4 regions of the Superficieibacter sp. HKU1 genome follow, and region 4 is predicted to be linked to each of the others. Evidence: predicted binding sites of a transcription regulator. Region 4 holds the regulator's gene; each other region holds the start of a gene.
What was found. The regulator LexA, encoded in region 4, represses DNA repair genes until DNA is damaged. The targets are predictions, from matches to a motif close to TNCTGTATGTACATACAGNA.
Positions count from the first base shown of each region.

Region 1: mutH (DNA mismatch repair endonuclease MutH) is a predicted target of LexA. The motif match lies at 2,156-2,175, and genes of this name have one in related genera.
Region 2: umuD (translesion error-prone DNA polymerase V autoproteolytic subunit) is a predicted target of LexA. The motif match lies at 4,306-4,325, and genes of this name have one in related genera.
Region 3: dinG (ATP-dependent DNA helicase DinG) is a predicted target of LexA. The motif match lies at 3,914-3,933, and genes of this name have one in related genera.

Region 1 covers NZ_CP119754.1:3,678,465-3,684,068, reverse strand. The annotation lists gene P0H77_RS17455 (NADP(H)-dependent aldo-keto reductase) at 1-760, opposite strand, end outside; gene P0H77_RS17450 (YgdI/YgdR family lipoprotein) at 884-1,102, opposite strand; gene mutH (DNA mismatch repair endonuclease MutH) at 1,233-1,928, opposite strand; gene rppH (RNA pyrophosphohydrolase) at 2,609-3,139, shown strand; gene ptsP (phosphoenolpyruvate--protein phosphotransferase) at 3,152-5,398, shown strand; gene lgt (prolipoprotein diacylglyceryl transferase) at 5,547-5,604, shown strand, end outside.
Region 2 covers NZ_CP119754.1:3,423,345-3,428,948, reverse strand. The annotation lists gene P0H77_RS16300 (DUF1983 domain-containing protein) at 1-2,424, shown strand, start outside; gene P0H77_RS16295 (pyocin knob domain-containing protein) at 2,491-3,642, shown strand; gene P0H77_RS16290 (hypothetical protein) at 3,732-4,013, opposite strand; gene umuD (translesion error-prone DNA polymerase V autoproteolytic subunit) at 4,347-4,784, shown strand; gene P0H77_RS16280 (Y-family DNA polymerase) at 4,768-5,604, shown strand, end outside.
Region 3 covers NZ_CP119754.1:1,686,310-1,691,913, reverse strand. The annotation lists gene P0H77_RS08130 (DksA/TraR family C4-type zinc finger protein) at 1-84, shown strand, start outside; gene ybiJ (DUF1471 family protein YbiJ) at 369-629, shown strand; gene ybiB (DNA-binding protein YbiB) at 757-1,725, opposite strand; gene dinG (ATP-dependent DNA helicase DinG) at 1,752-3,899, opposite strand; gene P0H77_RS08110 (6-phospho-alpha-glucosidase) at 4,051-5,379, opposite strand; gene P0H77_RS08105 (PTS transporter subunit EIIC) at 5,388-5,604, opposite strand, start outside.
Region 4 covers NZ_CP119754.1:4,437,253-4,442,856, reverse strand. The annotation lists gene ubiA (4-hydroxybenzoate octaprenyltransferase) at 1-763, shown strand, start outside; gene plsB (glycerol-3-phosphate 1-O-acyltransferase PlsB) at 879-3,299, opposite strand; gene P0H77_RS21170 (diacylglycerol kinase) at 3,429-3,797, shown strand; gene lexA (transcriptional repressor LexA) at 3,907-4,515, shown strand; gene P0H77_RS21160 (CsbD family protein) at 4,731-4,940, shown strand; gene zur (zinc uptake transcriptional repressor Zur) at 5,020-5,532, opposite strand.

The DNA of each region.
Region 1 (5,604 bases), 760 kb from region 4:
CGCCCGCAGGTTTCGCGCCGTTAAGGTACTTGCCGCTCAGCGTGCCGAATGCCAGGCAGGAATAGGCCAGCAGTTCGACGCCTTCAAACTGGCTTACCTCGGCCAGACCCACTTCATAACTGCGGTTCAGCAGGCTATACGGATTCTGGATGGTCACAATGCGTGGCAAATCGTGCTTGTCGGCCAGATGCAGATAGCGCATTACGCCAAACGCGGTTTCATTCGACACCCCAATGTAGCGAATTTTCCCGGCACGCTGATATTCGGTCAGCGCTTCCAGCGTCTCCAGCAGGGAAACCACCGGCGCGGAATCCGTCCAGCTATAGCCGAGTTTGCCAAAACAGTTAGTGGCGCGCTGCGGCCAGTGAACCTGATACAAATCGAGATAATCGGTTTGCAGGCGCTTCAGGCTCTGATCAAGCGCTTCACGGATATTTTTACGATCCAGGGCCTGATTCGGGCGAATACCGCTGTCGCTATTGCGACTCGGACCGCTCACCTTTGAGGCGATAACCAGTTTTTCACGGCTGCCATGCTTCGCCAGCCAGTTGCCGACGTAGGTTTCCGTCAGTCCCTGCGTTTCCGGACGCGGCGGGACAGGATACATCTCAGCGACGTCAATCAGGTTAATACCCTGACTCACGGCATAATCAAGCTGTGCATGGGCGTCGGCTTCGCTGTTTTGTTCACCAAACGTCATGGTGCCCAGCCCCAGGGTGCTAATCTCAAGCGAACTGTGGGGGATACGGTGATAGTGCATAGCCGAATTCCTTTTTTAAGTCACGTCAGGTGCTTCCCGACGAAGGAATATAAAAATGGCAGAGGCAAAGAGAAAGGGAAAGTAAAAAATCATAAAGGTCAGCGGATGGCTGACCTTCAGCAATTAACGTTCAATAATTTGTGAAATTTCATCGCGGTTAATTTGTACCGAATTACCCTGCTGATCGTGGTAGCTCACCAGCCCGGTATCATTATCAACTTCCGGCTTGCCGTCGGTAAGGATCATTCGACCATCTTTGGTTGCCATGACATAGTCGCTGCTACAGCCTGATACCACGCAGGCTAATCCTACAGCTGAAATCAATACTCCCCATTTTTTCACCTTTTTTCCCCTCATCTGTTCAGGACTGTTATCAGTCTAGTAATAACGCAAAAGGTCGGCAGAAAAAAAGCAGTAAAATCTTAAATCATAAGGATATGGACGCCGATCAAGAAAATCAGATCGTTATGCCTCACTGGCGGGTCAGTAAAAAATGACGTGCCAGCAGAGCGGCAGTAAAATTTTTCTTCAGATAAAAGCCGCGTGGCAGAGTGAGTATCGGTTCTCCGCGTGCGCCAATGGCTTCCGTCAGCGCCCGGCTATTAGCGGCTTTCGGGCGCAGCTGTAGCACCTCGCCGTGACGGGCGGTAATGCGCTCTACCTGGCCGAGCACGATCAAATCCATCAGTTCTTCCCAGTCCATTCGTAGCTGGCTGTCTTCCTCTTCATTTGGCGTCCACAACAGCGGCGAACCGACGCGACGCTCGGCCAGCGGAATGGTGCGCTCACCTTCAACCGGGATCCACAGAACCCGCTGCAGCTTGTGGCGAACGTGGCTGGTTTCCCAGCTTACGCCGCTATTGCCGGTCAGAGGGGCGACACAAACAAAGGTGGTCTCCAGTGGACGCCCGCGACGGTCTATCGGGATGGTTTTCAGCTCCACGCCCAGCGCGGCAAAATCCTGTTCCGGTTTGCTCCCGGCGCTCGCACCCAGCCAGACTTCCAGCAGTACGCCAATCCAGCCTTTATCCCGTTTGAGATCCTGCGGAACAGGCAACCCCGCCAGTGCCGCCAGTTCGCCCAGCGAGTATCCGGCAAGCCGCTGCGCCTGCGTTAATAACTGCGCTTGCGTTTGCGGTGGAGCGATCAGCGGCGAGAGAGAAAACATAATCACACCCTTGGTTAAAAAATGAACAGTGATGTTACCCACTGTGCACAGAGTTTAGCTTTTTCTTTTTTGCGACAACAGCTCTATGATTTCTGGACGTTTTTTTTACGCCTCTTTTCTGGTGACGGCTTCCAGAAAAAGGTTTTCCAAATCTGGTCACTGGCAATGAACAGGATCTTACACCATGTTATCCACAGAAAAATGGGATAACTGTTAAAAACCCGCACTACTGTTTCCATTTACAGCCTTGACGTATGACGAAAATCGAATTTTTACACAAAAAGTGACTAACTTATTGGCACAATCTGTGGATAAAACCCACGCTGTTCGATCTTTCATCAGCGTGCCGATCGTCCGCGTGATATACATCACACTTTTGCTTTTCTCATGCCAGGTTAGCTGGTTAATCTGTTGAATATAAGCGAGTTAATGCCACAGGCTAAAATCGCGGTATTCGGAGTAGTCTGGGTTTTCCCACGTTAATTCCATACTTCTTCACAACTCTATCCACAGAAAAAGTGAATAAAATGGCCGTTTGCACCTTCCGGTTGTTTATAACTTCAAGAATTTTTGTGAGTTATTCAGTCGTTATCCGATTATTCTCCTGTAAGAGAGTGGTTTACCGTTTCCGGCGAGTGTGAAACAATCATTCACATTGAAGATGAGTTTGAGGTAGTCCGGTGATTGATGACGATGGCTACCGCCCGAATGTGGGTATTGTAATCTGTAACCGCCAGGGTCAGGTCATGTGGGCACGGCGGTTTGGTCAACACTCCTGGCAATTCCCTCAGGGGGGAATTAACCCAGGAGAGACAGCCGAGCAGGCGATGTACCGGGAGCTGTTTGAAGAGGTTGGGCTAAGCCGCAAAGATGTGCGGATCCTGGCATCAACCCGCAACTGGTTGCGTTACAAGTTACCGAAACGTTTGGTGCGTTGGGACACAAAGCCGGTTTGTATCGGCCAAAAACAGAAGTGGTTTCTGTTGCAGTTAATCGGCAACGATGCGGATATCAATATGGACACCAGCAGCACGCCAGAGTTTGATGGCTGGCGCTGGGTCAGTTACTGGTATCCGGTACGTCAGGTAGTCTCGTTTAAACGCGACGTCTATCGTCGGGTGATGAAAGAATTTGCCGTCATGGTGATGTCGCTTCAGGAGAGTGCTCCTAAGCCGCAGCCCGCGCCGGCATGGCGACGTAAAAGAGGTTAAGCCACGCTTATTATGCTCACCCGATTACGAGAAATCGTTGAGAAAGTTGCCAGCGCTCCGCGCCTGAGCGAGGCGCTGGATATTCTGGTAACCGATATCTGCCTGGCGATGGAGACGGAAGTCTGTTCGGTCTACCTGGCCGATCATGACCGGCGTTGTTATTATCTGATGGCGACGCGCGGTTTAAAAAAACCGCGCGGTCGCACCGTTACGCTTGCCTTTGATGAAGGTGTCGTGGGTCTGGTTGGGCGTCTGGCCGAACCTATCAACCTTGCCGATGCGCAAAAACACCCCAGCTTTAAATATATTCCTTCGGTAAAAGAAGAACGCTTCCGTGCCTTTCTCGGGGTGCCGATCATTCAACGGCGCCAGCTGCTTGGCGTACTGGTGGTCCAGCAGCGTGAGCTGCGCCAGTATGACGAAAGCGAAGAATCTTTCCTTGTTACGCTAGCCACCCAGATCGCTGCGATCCTGTCGCAATCTCAACTGACGGCGCTGTTTGGGCAGTATCGTCAGACGCGTATCCGGGCGCTCCCGGCATCGCCGGGCGTTGCGGTGGCTGAAGCATGGATGGATACCACGCTGCCGCTGATGGAGCAGGTGTACGAAGCCTCGACGCTCGATACCGCTTCCGAGCGTGAGCGATTAACCGGCGCGCTGGAAGAGGCTGCCAACGAGTTTCGTCGCTACAGCAAACGTTTTTCTGCCGGTGCGCAGAAAGAGACGGCGGCGATTTTCGATCTTTACTCACATCTGCTTTCCGATGCGCGTCTGCGCCGCGAACTGTTTGATGAAGTCGACCGCGGTGCCGTGGCCGAATGGGCGGTCAAAAAGATCGTCGAAAAATTTGCCGAGCAGTTTGCTGCCCTCACCGATGGTTATCTGAAAGAGCGCGCCGGCGATTTGCGCACGCTGGGGCAGCGTCTGCTGTTCCATCTTGACGATAATGTTCAGGGGCCGAACACCTGGCCTGAACGCTTTGTGCTGGTGGCGGATGAACTGTCGGCCGCAACTCTGGCTGAACTGCCGCAGGATCGCCTTGCCGGGGTGGTGGTGCGCGACGGTGCGTCCAACTCTCATGCGGCGATTATCGTGCGTGCGCTGGGCATCCCTACGGTGATGGGGGCGGATATCCAGCCGTCGGTGCTGCATCGCCGCACGCTGATTGTCGACGGCTATCGTGGCGAGCTGCTGGTCGATCCTGAGCCGGTGCTGCTGAAAGAGTATCAGCGCCTCATCAATGAAGAAAATGAGCTAAGCCGCATTGCGGAAGATGACGTTGAGCGCCCCGCCGAACTGAAAAGCGGTGAAAGGGTGAAGGTGATGCTCAACGCGGGCCTCAGTCCCGAACACGAGCAGAAGCTGGGCCGCCGCGTTGACGGCATTGGCCTCTACCGCACTGAAATACCGTTTATGCTGCAAAGCGGATTCCCTTCGGAAGAGGAGCAGGTGGCGCAATATCAGGGCATGCTGCAAATGTTTAACGACAAGCCGGTCACGCTGCGTACCCTGGATATCGGCGCGGATAAGCAGCTTCCGTATATGCCTATTAGCGAAGAAAACCCGTGCCTCGGCTGGCGCGGGATCCGCATCACCCTCGACCAGCCGGAGATCTTCCTCGTGCAGGTTCGCGCGATGCTGCGTGCCAATGCCGCAACCGGTAATCTCAGCATCCTGCTGCCGATGATCACCAGCATCGACGAAGTTGACGAAGCGCGGCGGCTGATTGAGCGCGCCGGGCGCGAAGTCGAAGAGATGATCGGTTATGCGATCCCTAAACCGCGCATCGGCGTGATGCTGGAAGTACCGTCGATGGTCTTTATGCTGCCGCAGCTGGCGAATCGCGTGGATTTTATCTCCGTCGGCACCAACGATTTGACCCAGTACATTCTGGCGGTCGATCGCAATAATACCCGGGTAGCGAATATTTATGACAGCCTGCATCCGGCGATGCTGCGCGCGCTGGCGATGATTGCCCGCGATGCTGAGCAATACGGCATTGACCTGCGCTTGTGCGGCGAGATGGCGGGTGACACCATGTGCGTGGCTATCCTTATTGGCCTCGGCTATCGCCATCTTTCCATGAACGGTCGTTCAGTAGCGCGGGTGAAGTATTTACTGCGGCATATTGATTTCGACGAGGCGCAGACGCTGGCGAACCGAAGCCTGGAAGCGCAACTGGCGACAGAAGTCCGTCATCAGGTTGCCGCGTTTATGGAACGGCGCGGGATGGGCGGGTTGATCCGCGGCGGGCGATAAGTTCGCTATACAGATCTTTTACAACTTCGCGGTCATCTCCCTTATACGCCTGTGCTATGATTCGCTCCTTTGGAGCGCCTGCTATCGACAGGCATGTATCATTACCGCTGTCCACTTTCGGCGGAATAACAATCACTTGTGGTGACAGATGAATAGCGGGTATCTGCGTTTTCCGGATTTTGATCCGGTGATTTTTTCCATTGGAC
Region 2 (5,604 bases), 1.0 Mb from region 4:
GGCAGCAAGTCGCGGATTTATGATGCAATCGAAAGCCTGGGCGGCAATCGTGAAGCGATGAATCTGATGGTTTCCCGCAGCGCGTACATCCTGCTGGGCTGTAAAGGCATCGGCAAAGGCAACGGGCAGGAACTCGTCAGCCCGGTGGGCGGTTCAGCCGACGCACGCGTTTTTGCGGCCATTGAGTTCGTTAACGGGACGATGGTTGGTCTGGGCGCTGGCGCATCGGCGATTGCCAATGCTAACGCCTCCGCCACGACCGCGCTTGATGCGAAGGTGACGCAGAACGGGAAGGATATCAGTGCCCAGAGTGACGCCATCACTCAGCTGAAAACGGATGTGGGAGACAAGGCCAGCCAGCAGGCATTACGCCAGCTGACCCAGCGTGTAACCGATACGGAAGGCGACATTGAAAGCCAGCAGACGGCGATCACCGGGCTGGATAACAGCCTCAAAAATAAAGCTGACGCCAGTGCGTTCAGCACGCTGGAAACGACGGTCAAAGGACAGGGCGAGCGGATTGACACCATCGATCTGAAAACAACCCGCGTTGACCTGACCGCGCTGGACCAGAACACGTACTACCCGGTGACGATGCAGATCCCGTCAAACGGAATATCTAAAGGCCCGACGCGGATCAGGGTGGCGCGGCCGCTGCAAAAAGACTTTGGAATTAAGCAGGCTGACGGCACGTATAAAAACCCGGACTGGGCTTTGCATGCCAACGGGTTCAATGCGTCGATGGAATGGACGGTGATTGGTAGCGGCTGGGGGGCTAACGACATTGAGCGTAATGTATACGAGTATCAGTACAGGACGAACTGGATCACCGATGGTGTAGCGCCGGTTGTGAACGTGGGGCAGATGACCAACTCTTCAACCGAGTATATCTATCTGCGCGGCGGATCTCAGTATGACGTTTCGACGCCATTTAACGTGACGCCGGTTCTGCGGACAGGGGCTTACACCCTTTCCAGTCAGACAATAAATACGTTCGAGGTTGGCTCGTCGTCCGTCGTGGTGCCGACCACCATCCGGCAGGATACGGTTGCCAACGCAACGGCGACGACACAGCTCAAGTCAGAGCTGAACGAGTTCAGTAAAAATACTGCAACCGCCATCACTCAGTTAAAGACCGCCGTTGAGGAGCATGGCGATACGCTGACGTCTCAGGCTGAAAGTATCCAGGGGCTGAATACCAGCCTGGGTGAAAAGGCTGAAGCGAAGGCGCTTAATGACACTATTGCGAAGGTAACGCAGCAGGGCAAGGATATTACCGCCACGACCAAATCTGTCAGTGACCTGAAAACGCGCGTTGAGGGCGCAGAGGCAGGGCTGAACCAGACATTTGAATCCATAGCTCAGGCCGGGCTTGCACAGTTCCGCAGCTTCTACGAGCAGCATGCCGAAATTGTCAGCAACGACACGAAAATCACCGCTTCCATCAATGAAGTCAACGTGACTATCGCGAACGAGACCGGCGCGCTGACGCAGCAGATGAACACGTTGCAGGCCAGCGTCGGGGAGAATTCTGCCGCTATCCAGGTGACGTCCTCCGCGCTGGCGGATGTGTCCGGCAAACTGTCGGCGCAGTGGGGCGTTAAAATCCAGGTGGATTCGAACGGTAACCGCTATGCCGCCGGTATTCAGCTGGGTATTGATGGCTCCGGAGGCACCTCCGCGTTTCTCATCGATGCTGACACGTTCGGGATTTACAACCCGAATGCAGATGGCGGACGCGTACTGGCATTTGCTGTGAGTGGTGCGACCGCATACCTTCGTGCGGCAATGATTCAGGATTTAAGCATCGATTTCGGCAAAATCAGTGACACGCTGCGCTCCACAAACTTTGTTTCGGGACAGCAGGGGTGGAACCTGCCAAAGAACGGCAATGCTGAACTGAACAATGTCACCATTCGCGGTACGGTTTACGCGAATGCCGGCGAGATGAATAATATCCTCATCAAAGAGACCTGCACCGTTCAGGGCCGTATTGAAGCCAATGACGGCTGGTTTAAGGGAACCGTTTATGCGGAGAAGCTGGAAGGGGATGTCGTTAAGTCGTTCACTATAGGCATAAACGGAATCGCTAAAATCGAAGCCGCGCCTTATCCGCGCAGGATCGTTGCGATAAGCGCACCCATGATGGCAGCCACAGCGACCAGGATTGAAAACAGTACGGTTACTTACCTGTATGGCCAGGCGCATATGACCCTGCAACTTTTTGCGGGTGACGGCGGGACCGCCAATATTTTTGAAAAGCATATATCCGCCAGCAACTCAAACCAGACCGTTTTTGACGTTGCAGAAGGAACCTGGCTCCTTAACGCGGGTGTTTACTATGAAGTGACCTATCGTGCCAGCGGTGGCGTGGGGCCGTCCGGCTTTCCTCAGAATTACACCTTTCTGGTAGTGAAAAGCTGATAAATATTTCAGTTAAATAAACCATTTAACGGGAGGCTCTTGCCTCCCTTTTTTGAGGAATAAAAAATGGCAACTATTTCCGATGAACTGGCTGCAGGGCTGACAAAGATTCTTCAGCTCGCTCAGCTTGATTTACAGAATCAGGACAAGATGTTTTCCAGCGCTCAGACCGACGTAACGTTAACTCGCGCCGACGGTTCCACGTTCGCGGCGTCAACGTGGGCAAAAATGATGGCCGCAACTGTCGGGACCATTAAGCAAAATGGTAATCTTGGGACCCGGCTGCTTAACGAAGTTGACGGCAGGAACGAAGGGTTCTGGATTCAGCCTGCTTCAGCCAATGCGACCGCGGCGCGAAATTACCCTGAATACGTCGCAGGTAACCTTCTGGTTATGCAGAACGCTGCAAACGGCCTCGCTGGATGCACTCAGCTATATTTCCCCTTTAACAACCAAAATGTATGGGTCAGGACTGGCAACGCAAACGCCAGCGGGATCGCATCATGGACGACCTGGCAAAAGCTGGCCTTTACCAACGACCCGGTATTTACCGGGAAAGTCGTTTTCCCTAACCAGATTCATATCCGTGACGGAAAAGCGAAAATCACCTCTAATACCGAAAACAGCATGACGTTTACGGTTGGCGGGAATTTTGACGCAATTCAACTCGACGGCGACGGACTTTATAACAACGGACGAATAGATTGCGTTCGTGGTTACGCGTCACGAAAAGGTGTAGGACAAAATAGCGCCGTAACCGGGAACCTTTATTCTTTCGGGTGGGAAAGCACCGCAAAGATGGGGCTATACGTTGATAGCTCGACTATCGGCTTCCTTGCTATGCAATCCTCATCGGATCGGCAGCTTAAGAAGCTCATCAAATACACGCCGAAAAAAGCTCGACTGGTGGCGCTGGGTGAACTAATGCAGTGGGCCACGGCCACTTTTAAATTCAAGGCGCGCGGCGATGGTCTCATCCCTGAATCGGACACTAAACTGGGCTTCATCGCTAACGACCTGAAAGAAGTCAGCCCGGAGTGTGTCGAAGGTGAAGGGCTGGCAGAAGGTGATGAACTCGACCCGACAAAAGCGTTTAGCCTGGACACCGTGGCAATGATGGCAAAAATGACGTTAGCGATGCAGGCGATGGAAGACCAGATTATCGACCTGCAAAACACCGTTAACGATTTGAAAACTCAGCTTGATTCCCGGCAGTAAACTCGTCGATATCTTACTCCAAATAAATCATCCACTTTTAAAATACTCCAGCCATCCATGGCAAATCGGGAGTTGTTAAAAGCTGGCTATTACACTGGTATATTTGTGGGTAAATATGTAGAAAAAAACACAATCTCCTTCCCTATACTCATCCTTCTGGATGTTGATGCATCAGTTTTTGGCAGATTAGCCTTTACTAAGTTAATGGCCGAAAGGATTGCTTTTTTCCTTTCAGCAATTCTTTCAGCCATCAACATGGATTCCAGTTCAGTCAGAAGAGCTTCAAAACTAACCGGCGCGTCAGAATCCAGTATATTAATCACAGCTTCGCCAAGAATAATGTCAGTAAGCTTTTTGTCTTCTTTATACATAACAGCCACTTATTAGGTGTAATACGGTGAACTCAGGAAGAAAAGTTTGGGCAGATAGGTATCTGTCTGTGGCTTCACTTAAGACTGTCAGGATGTCCATGCAGACATCTGTTTTACTAACGACATTTCTCGAAAGCCTGGCAGGAATTTTAAGAGTAACTCTCTTTGCCGAAATCACAAGGTTGATACGCACTTCCGGGGTCATGGCTGACCGTTAACTTATGCATAGTGACATGCTTCAGTGCTGAGAATTAATAGCCGCCGCCGTATTGATCTCCTTTTGTTTAAAAACTACTGTATGTATACACAGTAATAATAAGAAGGAGGCATATGATGCAATTCCAACCAATTAGCCAGCCGATAAAACCGGCTGGCATCCCAGTTTATAATGATGTCGTTTCCGCAGGTTTCCCGAGTCCGGCTGCTGATTATATAGACAGCGGAATAGATCTTGTTTCGTATTTAATTGCCCGACCGTCATCGACTTACGCATTAAAAGTGGCTGGTGATTCTATGGTGAATGCGGGTATCCTTGATGGCTCCTTTCTGCTGGTGGATTTCAGTCTTCACGCACAGCATAACGATATTGTCGTTGCCAATATTGGCGGCGAATTCACCGTAAAGCGGCTTGTCACCCATCCTTACGCCCAGCTCAGGGCAGAAAATCCCGCCTATCCCTCAATTCCTATTCATGACGGCGAAGATCTTAAGATCGTCGGCGTGGTGATCACTGTTATTAACACGCTGAATCGAAATGTTCGCCCTCGTTGATGTTAATTCGTTTTACGCGAGCTGCGAAACTGCCTGGCGTCCGGATCTTGCCGGCCGTCCGGTGGTTGTGCTGTCAAATAACGATGGATGCGTTATTGCGCGCAGCGCGGAAGCCAAAAAGCTGGGAATCAAAATGGGGTTGCCCTGGTTTCAGTTGCGCGAAATGCAGTTTCCTGAACGGGTAATCGCTTTCTCCAGCAACTATGAGCTTTACGGCGATATGAGCCAGCGGGTTATGGATACGCTGGAAATGCTATGCCCGCGCGTCGAGGTGTATAGCATTGATGAAGCATTTTGTGATCTAACCGGCGTCAGGAATTGTCGCAACCTGGAAGACTTTGGGAAGGAGATCCGCGAGACCATCAGGCGAAACACCAGGCTGACCGTCGGCGTCGGCATCGCGCCGACAAAGACGCTGGCGAAGCTTGCAAATCATGCGGCGAAGCAATGGCATAAGACGGGCGGTGTAGTGGATTTGTCGAACGAGGCGCGCCAGCGACGCCTCATGGCGATTATGCCGATCGACGAAGTGTGGGGCGTGGGTAGGCGCATTGGAAAAAAGCTCGAGGCGATGGGCATCAAAAATGTCCTGCAACTGGCTGATGCTGACATCCGCTTTATCAGAAAGCATTTCAATGTTGTCCTGGAACGCACGGTGCGGGAACTGCGCGGCGAGCCATGTCTGGAGCTTGAAGAGTTCGCACCCGCAAAACAGGAACTAGTGTGCAGCCGTTCTTTCGGTGAGAAAATTACTGACTATGAAGCGATGCGCCAGGCAATATGCAGTTACGCGGCCCGCGCCGCGGAAAAGCTGCGGGAA
Region 3 (5,604 bases), 2.1 Mb from region 4:
AACTGTCAGCAGAAGAAAGATTTAAATAATGCGAAATTTTCAGGATATAATCGCAGAGGTTCGAAGGATAGCCAGTTACGCTGACTGTTCTTTGCCGATGCTGACAGCATCCCACGGTAACGTTACGAGCACGGATTTCAGGGGCCGGAGTAGCAAACTGTGCCTTTAAACTTTTTCTGACCGTGCTCATTCTTCTTTCAGCTTCACGGCCAAAAATAATTTATTAATAATCAATAAATTATCATCATTCAAATTTTTCGAACAACGTCGTCAATTCTCTTCGATTTTATCTCTCGAAAAAAAGCGTGATACTTATCACATCGACGGAACATCGTCACATTAACAGAATAACCTGCGAGAGATTAACTATGAAAACCATCAAATATGCTGTTGCCGCTATCGCCCTTTCTACACTTTCCTTTGGCGCTTTTGCTGCTGAAGCCGTTAACCCGGCTCAGGCACAGAGCATGAATAAAGTCGGCGTGGTTTCCGCTAACGGCGCAACTACGCTGGACGGCCTGGAAGCGCGTCTGGCAGAGAAAGCGGCTGCCGCTGGTGCAAAAGGCTACAGCATCACCTCTACCAACGGTAACAACAAAATGAGCGGCACTGCGGTTATCTACAACTAATCGCCACTCTATGTTGACCTGACCCGCTGGCCACCCACCGGCGGGGCGCATTAACCCTCATTATTGACTCTGTGTTTGTTACCCTTTTTGCCCGTCCATGATGGACGGGCTTTTTTTTGGCATACGCTTAGTAACTCTGCGCAACGCGGGCCAGCCCGGACGCCAGAGTATCCACTTCGCCGGTTGCCAACAGGCAGCAGGCAATCTGAATTTTCAGCGACTGCGGCACCGGCTCGCAGCCGCTGACGCAGCGCTCAATCCAGCGCGCGGTAACCTCAGGATCTTTACTCTCCGGTAGCGATAGTTCACTGGCCTCGCTGAGTTCCTGACGTTCGCTGATAACCCGCACGCCGCCTGCGTCGATCAGGCTGATCGGCGGGCAACGCTGCGGACTGGCGTAAACTTCGCCCTCAGTCCCCTGCATCAGCAGGCCGCGCCCGCCGATATCGGTGAAAAATTGCGCCACCCGCGTAACGTATTCCGGATGAGAAACGCTGGAGAGACGCAGCGCAGCATCTTCTGCAAACGGCGTAGCCAGCTTTGCCAGGGTATGCGCGCTGTTACGTACGCCCATCCGCCAGCGTAACGCCAGCTGTTTTTCCAGCGGCGGGCAGAACGCACTGACCGGAATATACACCGGCTGCGATCCGTCGAGTTTCGCCTGGGCCTGCCCGGCATGATGCGTGGCCTTAATGCCCAGCAGGGAAAAAATTGTTTCCGTCAGCACGCGTCCGGGATCTTCACTCACCCCATGAACCACCACCGGGAAGCCGAACTTATGCAGCAGGATCGCCAGCAGCGGCGTCAGGTTGGCCTGTTTTCGCGCCCCGTTGTAGCTCGGAATAACCACCGGCATTGGCTTCGCCACCGGTGGCGTCAGGCGCATCACCTGCTGCTGCATTGCCTGATAGAATCCCTGCATCTCGGCTTCACCCTCGCCCTTGATACGCAGGGCAATCAGAATGCCGCCCATTTCGAGATCGCCCACGTCGCCGTTAAGCATTCGGCTATACAGCTCTCGTGCGGTGTCGAGATCCAAATCGCGGGCGTGATTCTTCCCCCGTCCCACTTCTTTGATGATCTTGCGGTAATCCATCCAACGTCCTCCTGCGGCTCACATCATTAACGTCGTTTGCGACGGGTTGGTTTTGTTTTGGTTTTGTTAACTATAACGTCAGGCACTTCAGGTTGGGAAATCGGAAACACTGGCAGCGCATTCAGCAGCCGCTGACCGTAGTTTTTCGTCAGCAGACGTTTATCATAAATCACCACTTCCCCCCAGCAGCTGTGGCTGCGGATCAAACGCCCCACCTGCTGAATGAGATTGAACGAGGCGCTGGGCAGGCTTTGTACTTCAAACGGATAACGCTTCAGGCTCTTCAGCCACTCGCCTTCGGTGATCACCACCGGACTGTCGATAGGCGGGAAAGCGATTTTATGAATGTGGACCTGGCTTAACAACTCACCTTTGAGATCCAGCCCTTCAGCAAAAGATTGTAGCCCGACCAGGACGCTACGCTCGCCAGCTTCCACCCGCTTGCGGTGCAGCTCCACCAGCCGATAGCGCGGTTGATCGCCCTGCACCAGCAACAGCAGGCGCAGATCGGTAACGTGCTCCAGAAAGCGCTGCATGGCGCGACCGCTGGCAAACAATACCAGCATACCGCGATGCTTTTTACTCTCCAGCTCCCGGCGGAAAAACGCCGCCATTTCAGCCACGTGCTGCGCTTCGTTTTCCATCAGCGGCTCATAGTGCATCTGCGGGATAATAATCTTGCCCTGTTCGACGTGGTTAAAAGGCGAGTCCAGCGCCACAAAGCGGTCGCCCGCCTTCTCTTTGAGTCCGCTCATCTCCTGCAAACGGGAAAAACTGTTAAGCGAACGCAACGTGGCGGAGGTAACGACAATGTGCGGCACGCTGCGCCAGAGCAATTTTTCCAGCTGGTCGCTGACGCGGATGCCAACACAGTGAAAAAACATATGACTCTGCCCTTCGCGGACGTCCCGCGTCGCCCATTTTGACACCGGCGCACCGGAGGCATGCGCCAGCGAGGCCAGACGCCAGAGTTTACTCTGCGCCTCAAACATCCCCAGCGCGCGGTTCATTTGCAGGATCACCCGGTGCAGGCGAACGATATCGTGCGAGCCGGTTTTTTCACCTAGATCGTTGAGAAACGCCTCGGCCAGCCCGCGCAGCAGCTCGGTCAATTTTGCCAGACGCTGACAAATAGCCATGATCTCGTCCGGTAACTCCCCCATCACAAAGCGATGCTCCGCCTCCTGAGTAGCCGGAAGGTATACATTCAGAATCGCATTCAGGGAGGCAATCAGTTCATAAAGCTCTTCGCAATGGGCGTTAAGGCGCTCCGGCGTCGCGAGCGGCGGCAGGGTTTTCGGACGAAACTGTTCAAGGCAGGTCGCGACCAGTTTGGTAAAAAGATCGAGCTGGAGCCGATACCATGGCGCGGTGATTTCAGCGCTCATTTCCAGCGCGTCGCGCGCGACATCGGGCAGGTGATGGCCTTCATCAAGCACCAGCAGCATATTTTTCGCTTCCGGCAGTACCGCTTCACTCTCCATTGCCGCCATCACCAACGCGTGATTGGCCACCACCACCTCCGCGTCCTGGATTTCACGCCGGGCAACAAAAAACGGGCATTCCCGGTAGTAGTGACAGTTTCGGTTCAGGCAGCTGGCTTTGTCAGTACTCAGGCGTCGCCACAGATCGTCACTGATGGCGCGGTCGGTATGATCGCGCAGGCCATCCCATTTATAGCTGTCGAGATCTTTTTTTAGCGTCGCACAATGCTGCTGCTCTTCTTTGTTATTCGGCGTCAGCTCATCATCAAGAAAGGCCAGCAGATCCTGCTGGGTTTCTTCCGTGCTGGCAAGCGCGGTGAGGTTACGCGGGCAAACGTAGCGACCGCGCCCAAATGCCGCCGTGAAGCGCAGCTCAGGAATGATTTTTTTCAGCAGCGGTAAATCTTTGCTGTAGATCTGGTCCTGAAGCGCCACGTTGGCGGTACTGACCACCAGCGTTTTTTGCTCTTCCCTGGCGATGGCGATACCGGGGATCAGGTACGATAAGGTTTTGCCGACGCCCGTCGGCGCTTCAATTGCCAGGTGCCGCCCGTCCTCGCCAGCGAGGGTTTTCGCCACGTCAGCAATCATCTGCCGCTGCGGCGGACGCGGGATAAACTCCGGAATTTGCTGTTGCAGCGCCTTATACCAGGCGGCGATTTGCGCTTTTAGCGCAGGAGTAAGGGCCATCGTAAAACCTGAGATACTGTATAAACAGCCACTATTGTGCCATTTTTCAGTCTGCCGGGGTATGGGTTTTTGGAATTGTGGAAAGTGGCTCGCAAATATTTCACAGGGTTAGACGGGTTCCCCTCTTCCTGACAGAAGAGGGGGAAAGGCGTTAGCGCAGCTCTGGCCAGTAGTCTTTGTTTGCTTCAATCAGCGCATCCAGCACCTGACGTGCTTTTTTCGCATCGACGATCGTGCGGTTAAGCGTTAATGCCTGTAGGGCTTTAGTGTAGGAGCCTTCAAACCACGCCTCAACGGTCAGCCGCTCATAAGCAAACTGTTGCTCAATCAACCCTTTGTAAAAGGTCGGGATTTTCCCTATGCCATACGGACGCGGTCCGTTGCAGCCAATTTCTGCCGTCAGTTCGACCATCACATCGTCATCAAGGTTTTCGACCAGTCCATTATTGGGCAGCATCACAATGAATTTTTTCTTCAGATTGAAGGCGATAGCTTCGGCCAGCTCGACGATCATGTCGCCGTGCGCGTCGTTGTGTACCACGTGTACGTTGCGCGTCGTCCCTTCGGCCACCGCGGTGCGGCACTCTTCAAAGACCCGTTTTTCCCGGCCGTTAATCACTTCATTGGCGCGGGTAAAGTTGGGGTCCAGTCTGGAGAATTTATACTCCGGGTAAAGGTAATATTGCAGATAGGTGTTCGGCAGATAATCCGGGAAATCACGCAGCATATCGGCCACTGCCGCGTAGGTTTCCAGCCAGGATTTATCGCGCTGTTCGGCGTCCACCGGTTTAAAACCGTTGGCGGCAATATAGGCTTTCAGTTCCGGAGCAAGGTCATTGCCGTTTTCATCATACAGATGAGTAAACCAGCCGAAGTGGTTGAGGCCGAAATAGACCGGATCGAAGGTTGCCGGGTCGCGGTTCAGCAGGCGCCCATAAGAGCGCAGCAGGTTAACCGGCTGATCGCAGATATTGAGGATGCGTTTATCTTGCGGAAAACGCTTGTTCAGGGCATCCGCCACAATCGCCGCCGGATTGGTGTAGTTAAGGATCCAGGCTTGCGGCGAACGGGCACGGACTTTCTCGACCAGCGCAATCATGTCGCGAATGGAGCGCATACCGTAGGCAAAGCCACCTGCGCCGCAGGTTTCCTGCCCGATGACGCCGAGGCTTAGCGGGATTTTTTCATCTTTCTCGCGCATCGCATAGCCGCCGGTGCGCATCTGACAGAAGATGAAATCCATATCATTAAACGCGACCTCTTCGTCGGTGGTATAGGTAAATTCCAGTTCCGGATATTCTTCGCTGAATAAGACTTTAGCGTAGTCGCCAATTACCGCCTGGCGTTCGCTATTCACGTCAAACATCACCAGTTTTTTTAAGGGCAGACGCGCCTTGAGTTTGCATAATGCTTTTAATAATCCCGGCGTCCATGTGGAACCCCCACCGACTAATACGATATTAAAATGTGTTTTCATCATCAGTTCTCTTATTGCGTCTGTTGAACGAGTAAATGTTGTTTCACCGCGCTGGCAATACTTTCTACCTGCGGCCCGTAAATAACCTGAATGTCGTTATCCGTCGCGCGAATAAAGCCGCTGGCACCGCTGCGCCTGAGCGCGGCTTCATCGACTTTTTGCATATCGATTATTTTTACCCGCAGGCGGGTGAAGCAGCAGTCAACCTGCTGAATATTGTCCTGACCG
Region 4 (5,604 bases):
GGCGACGCCGGGCCTGCCGCCGCTGTGGATCCTGGCCGTTTTTGTCGCTGGCGTCTGGCTGATGCGCGCGGCGGGCTGTGTGATAAACGATTATGCCGATCGCAAAATTGATGGCCATGTGAAGCGCACGGCAAACCGGCCGTTACCCAGCGGGGCCGTCAGCGGCAAAGAGGCGCGCATATTGTTTGTCGTGCTGGTGCTGTGCTCTTTCCTGCTGGTATTGACGCTGAACCGGATGACCATCCTGCTTTCCGTTGCTGCGCTGCTGCTGGCATGGGTGTATCCATTTATGAAACGCTACACCCATTTGCCGCAGGTAGTACTGGGGGCGGCCTTCGGCTGGTCGATCCCGATGGCGTTCGCCGCCGTCAGCGAAACGCTGCCGCTGAGCTGCTGGCTGATGTTCCTGTGTAATATTCTCTGGGCGGTGGCCTACGATACGCAGTATGCGATGGTCGATCGCGATGACGATCTGAAGATCGGCGTGAAATCAACGGCGATCCTTTTCGGGCAGTACGATCGGTTGATCATTGGACTTTTACAGGTGGCAGTGCTGGCGCTGATGATCGCTATTGGCTGGCTGAACGGGCTGGGCAGCGCATTCTACGCGGCGGTGGCCGTAGCGGGCGCGCTGTTTGTGTATCAGCAGAAGCTGATTATGCAGCGTGAACGTGATGCCTGTTTTAAGGCATTTATGAATAATAACTATGTCGGACTGGCGCTGTTTGTCGGGCTGGCGGTAAGTTACTGGTCGTTCGCATAAACCTGCCGGGTGGCGGCTTCGCCTTACCCGGCCTACGAAAGATAAAATTACAATGGGTTATGACGTTTGGCCTGGATTTGCCGGATGGTGGTATCACCGCTATCCGGCATTTTTATCACTCGCCCTGTGCCGCGCTCTCAATCGTTAACCGCACATCCGAGGTAATTAACTCCGCCAGCATCTGATAAACCTTCATCGTTTCTGCCGGTTCCGCATCCCCGGTATCGCTGATATAGCCTTCATCACGCAGCGTCAGCACCAGAGAGCTAAAGACCGCTTTATCGAAGAACTCCGGCGCGTTGATGCCGTGCAGCACGGACAGACGTTGCGCCACGGTACGGCTCTCTTTCTCCAGCGTGCCACGGTTGATCGACGGATTAGCACTGAGCAGCCAGAAGGTAATGGCATAGCGCTGTAGCGTTTCACGCGCGCCTGCCGCCAGCAGTTGTAGCGTTCGGGCACGGGCCGGGTTGATACGGAACTCCGCGTCCTCACAGGTAATCAGCCCCTGGCGCGCCATTTCTGCCGTCAATGCGTCAATCACCCCCGCCACTTCACTGGTATCCCAGCGCAGGAACAGTTCGGCTTTCAGCATCGGGTAAAGTAGTTCCACATGGTGCAGCAGGGCGTCACGTGAAATCTGCCGATGCTGAGTCACAATGGCGGCAATCAGCGAGGGCAGCATCAGCATATGCGTGATGTTATTGCGGTAATACGTCATCAGGACCGCCTGCTCTCGCGGCAGAACGATGATATCGCCGATGGTATCTTTCTCGACCTGGAACTTATTCATCTGCAGTGCATGCTCGATAAGTTCGTTCGCCGTGGCCACAGGCGCAGTAGAATCCGGCGCATACGGCACATTACGTAACAAATCGAGATAGCAATCCAGCTGCTGCGTCAGTTGCTCACGGGTCAGAGAGCGCTGACGGGAAGCCAACAGCGCGGTACAGCACAGGTTCATGGCGTTCGCCGCGCCTGCATTGTTAATGCGCACCATCAGATCGGCGGCGATGCGGTTAACGGTTGGCGTTAGCCAGGCCGGGCGCACTGCCTCAATTGGATCGATGGATTCACGCCACTCGGGCACATGGTGATTCAGGTAGGTCATCAGCGGCATTGGCTCGCCAAAATTGACGTAGCCCTGACCGAGATTACGCAGCTTGCTCAAACCACGCATCATCTGCAGCAGGTTTTCCTTCTCTTTCGTCGCGCCACGCAGTTCTTTGGCGTAAGTACCCACTTCCATCACGTGCTCATAGCCGATATAAATCGGCACCAGAGTGATGGGGCGTGTCCCGCCGCGCAGCATCGCCTGAATGGTCATCGACAGGGTGCCGGTTTTTGGATCCAGCAGACGGCCAGTACGTGAGCGGCCACCTTCGACAAAATACTCAACGGAATAGCCGCGGCTGAACAGTTCACCGAGATATTCACGGAACACCGTCGAATAGAGCTTGTTACCCTTAAAGGTACGGCGAATAAAGAACGCGCCCAGGCGGCGGAAAATGGGCCCGGCAGGCCAGAAGTTCAGGTTGATGCCCGCGGCAATATGCGGTGGCACCAGACCCTGATGATAGAGCACGTAGGAGAGCAGCATATAGTCCATATGGCTGCGGTGGCAGGGCACGTAGACAATCTCATGACCATCATGCGCCAGCTGCCGCACGCGCTCGGCGTTATGCACGTTAATCCCCTGATACAGACGGTTCCAGGTGAAGCCCAGAATACGGTCAGTCAGGCGGATCATCTCGTAAGAGAAGTTAGCGGCAATCTCTTCCATCAGCGCAATGGCATTCTGCTGCGCTTTTTCATGAGAGATTTTTTTGCTGCGCGCTTCGTCTTCTACTGCCCGGGCAATCGCTTTAGACGCCAGAAGCTTATTAAACAGATCCTGACGAGCGGGCAGACGTGGCCCTACGGCCGCCAGACGCTGACGGGCAAAGTGCATACGCGCAACGCGCGCGAGCTTTTGCGCAATGATCTTATCCGTTCCGTGCTCGTCGGCCATCCGGCGCAGAGAGACCGAGGGGGAGAAACGAACAAAGCTGTCGCGCCCCAGCCAGGAAACGGCAAAAAACTTTTGTATGCCGTTGAGCATGCGCAGCGGCGGGTTAACCTCGCCTTTCTCACGCCCTGGCGAACGTCCAAACATCACCGATACCGGCACCATCTGTACGTCCAGCCCCGGATTGCTGCGGTGCAAGTCCAGATAGTCGTGGAAGAGTTTGATAGACTCTTCTTTCGGCGTGTAATACGTGAATACACGCGGGCCGCCATGTATAAAGACGTAGCGCGGCAGCAGGGTGCCGTCGATCTCCAGCGGCTCCATGGGATCGGGAAGATCGTGCGCCAGGCACTGCGTGCGCAGCGTCAGCAAATCCGCTTTTGAATTGTAAGGCAATACGTACATAATTGGGCGGGAGGTATCCAGGCCCAACTCCTGCGCAGGTTCCGCCGGAATAGACTTGCTCTTTACCAGGACACTTAATGGTAAATTCAGTAATTTGTAGTAAATTCGTGGCCAGCCGGACATAAACGATGTGAAGCCTCTGGTTAATCATGCAAATGCGCTGCAAGGATATCAGAAAGTGAACAGATTTTCTGAGCTTACGCAGGAAGCGCGTTATATCATTGACGCTAATAATGTTAAAAGGTTCTTTTGATGGCCAATAATACCACCGGATTAACCCGGATTATCAACGCAGCGGGTTATTCCTGGAAAGGATTTCGTGCGGCATGGATCAACGAAGCCGCTTTTCGTCAGGAAGGCGTGGCTGCCCTTGTGGCTATCATTATCGCCTGCTGGCTGGATGTCGATCCCATCACCCGCGTGCTGCTGATTGGCTCGGTGCTGCTGGTAATGATCGTAGAAATTTTAAACAGTGCAATTGAAGCCGTCGTGGACCGTATCGGCACGGAAAGACACGAACTTTCAGGCCGTGCCAAAGATATGGGATCGGCGGCAGTACTGCTGGCAATTGTCGTTGCGCTTATCACCTGGGTGACCTTATTGTGGTCGCATTTCCGCTAAAGGTCGCAAAAGTAAAAAAGTCTCTTATTTTTCGTGCCATTGGTGGTTCCAAAATCGCCGTTAACTGTATATACTCACAGCATAACTGTATATACACCCAGGGGGCGGAATGAAAGCGTTAACGGCCAGGCAGCAAGAGGTGTTCGATCTCATTCGGGATCACATCAGCCAGACAGGCATGCCACCGACGCGTGCGGAAATTGCGCAACGTTTGGGGTTCCGTTCCCCAAATGCGGCTGAAGAACATCTTAAAGCGCTGGCGCGTAAAGGGGTGATTGAGATTGTCACCGGCGCATCGCGTGGTATTCGCCTGCTAATGCAGGAAGAAGAAGGCATTCCTCTTATTGGCCGCGTTGCCGCTGGCGAGCCGCTTCTGGCACAGCAGCATATTGAAAGTCACTATCAGGTCGACCCGTCGCTGTTTAAACCCAACGCCGATTTTCTGCTGCGCGTTAGCGGTATGTCGATGAAAGACATCGGTATTATGGACGGCGATTTGCTGGCAGTGCATAAAACGCAGGATGTACGTAACGGCCAGGTTGTCGTCGCGCGTATTGACGAAGAAGTGACTGTTAAGCGTCTGAAGAAACAGGGCAATGTTGTTGAACTGCTGCCTGAGAATAATGAGTTTTCACCTATCGTGGTTGACTTGCGTAAGCAAAACTTCTCTATTGAAGGACTGGCTGTTGGCGTGATCCGCAACGGCGAGTGGCTGTAAATTTGTTCTGATTTCTGCGGTGCTGTCGGTGCCGCAGAGTTCCTTCCTTTTGCCAGACCCTCTCTTAGTGGTAGCGCTTCTCAGGGTTAAATATTCTTAATTCTCCGCAGGGTGCAGCATCCTCATCTACACTTATTCTTACGTTCAGCAGAAAAGACATGCAATCTGGACGACAGAATTCAAATGATTTGTACCCCAACAATGAGGACATAATTATGAATAAAGACGAAGTCGGCGGTAACTGGAAACAGTTCAAAGGTAAAGCGAAAGAACAATGGGGCAAACTGACCGATGACGATATGACCGTCATCGAAGGTAAACGTGACCAGCTGGTAGGTAAAATCCAGGAGCGTTACGGTTACCAGAAAGATCAGGCGGAAACCGAAGTGAAAGACTGGGAAACCCGTCACGATTACCGCTGGTAGTTGTAACCTCAGCTAACGGCTGAGAAGATCCTACCCGAAGGTACATGGAGGTACCACCCCACAAAGAGCCGTGCTGACACTAGCGCGGCTTTTTCTTACTCTGAATACTGTGATCGTGGTGGCAGTCGCCAGGATGACGGCAGGCTTCAACCTCTGCACAGTCTGCACATAACCCGTGCGCTTCAATCACGTTGTGGCGTAAAGCAAATCCCATCCGTGCTGCCAGGGCATGCATAATATCTTCCACGCCATCGGCACCTTCCTCTTTCACGACGCCGCAGCGGTCGCAGATAAACATCGCCGACGTATGGTTGTGGTCGAAGAGGTGGCACAGCACGTAGCTGTTGGTTGATTCTACCTTGTGGACAAAACCCTGCTCGAGCAGAAATTCCAGCGCACGGTATACCGTCGGCGGCTTGGCCTGCGGTTCTTTGTCGCGCAGCAAGTCGAGCAAATCGTAGGCGCTGATTGCACCTTGTTGCAGGCTCATTAATCGCAACACTTCAAGGCGCTGCGGAGTCAGGCGCACATTGCGTTGCACGCACAGCTTTTCAGCTTGCGCTAACATCTCCTGCGAAGTGGTCTTGTCCATAGCGTCCTCGGGTAGGGGGCAAAAGCCTATTTTATCATGTTCTGCTGAAAGTCAGAAATGAAGGCGTTTTAT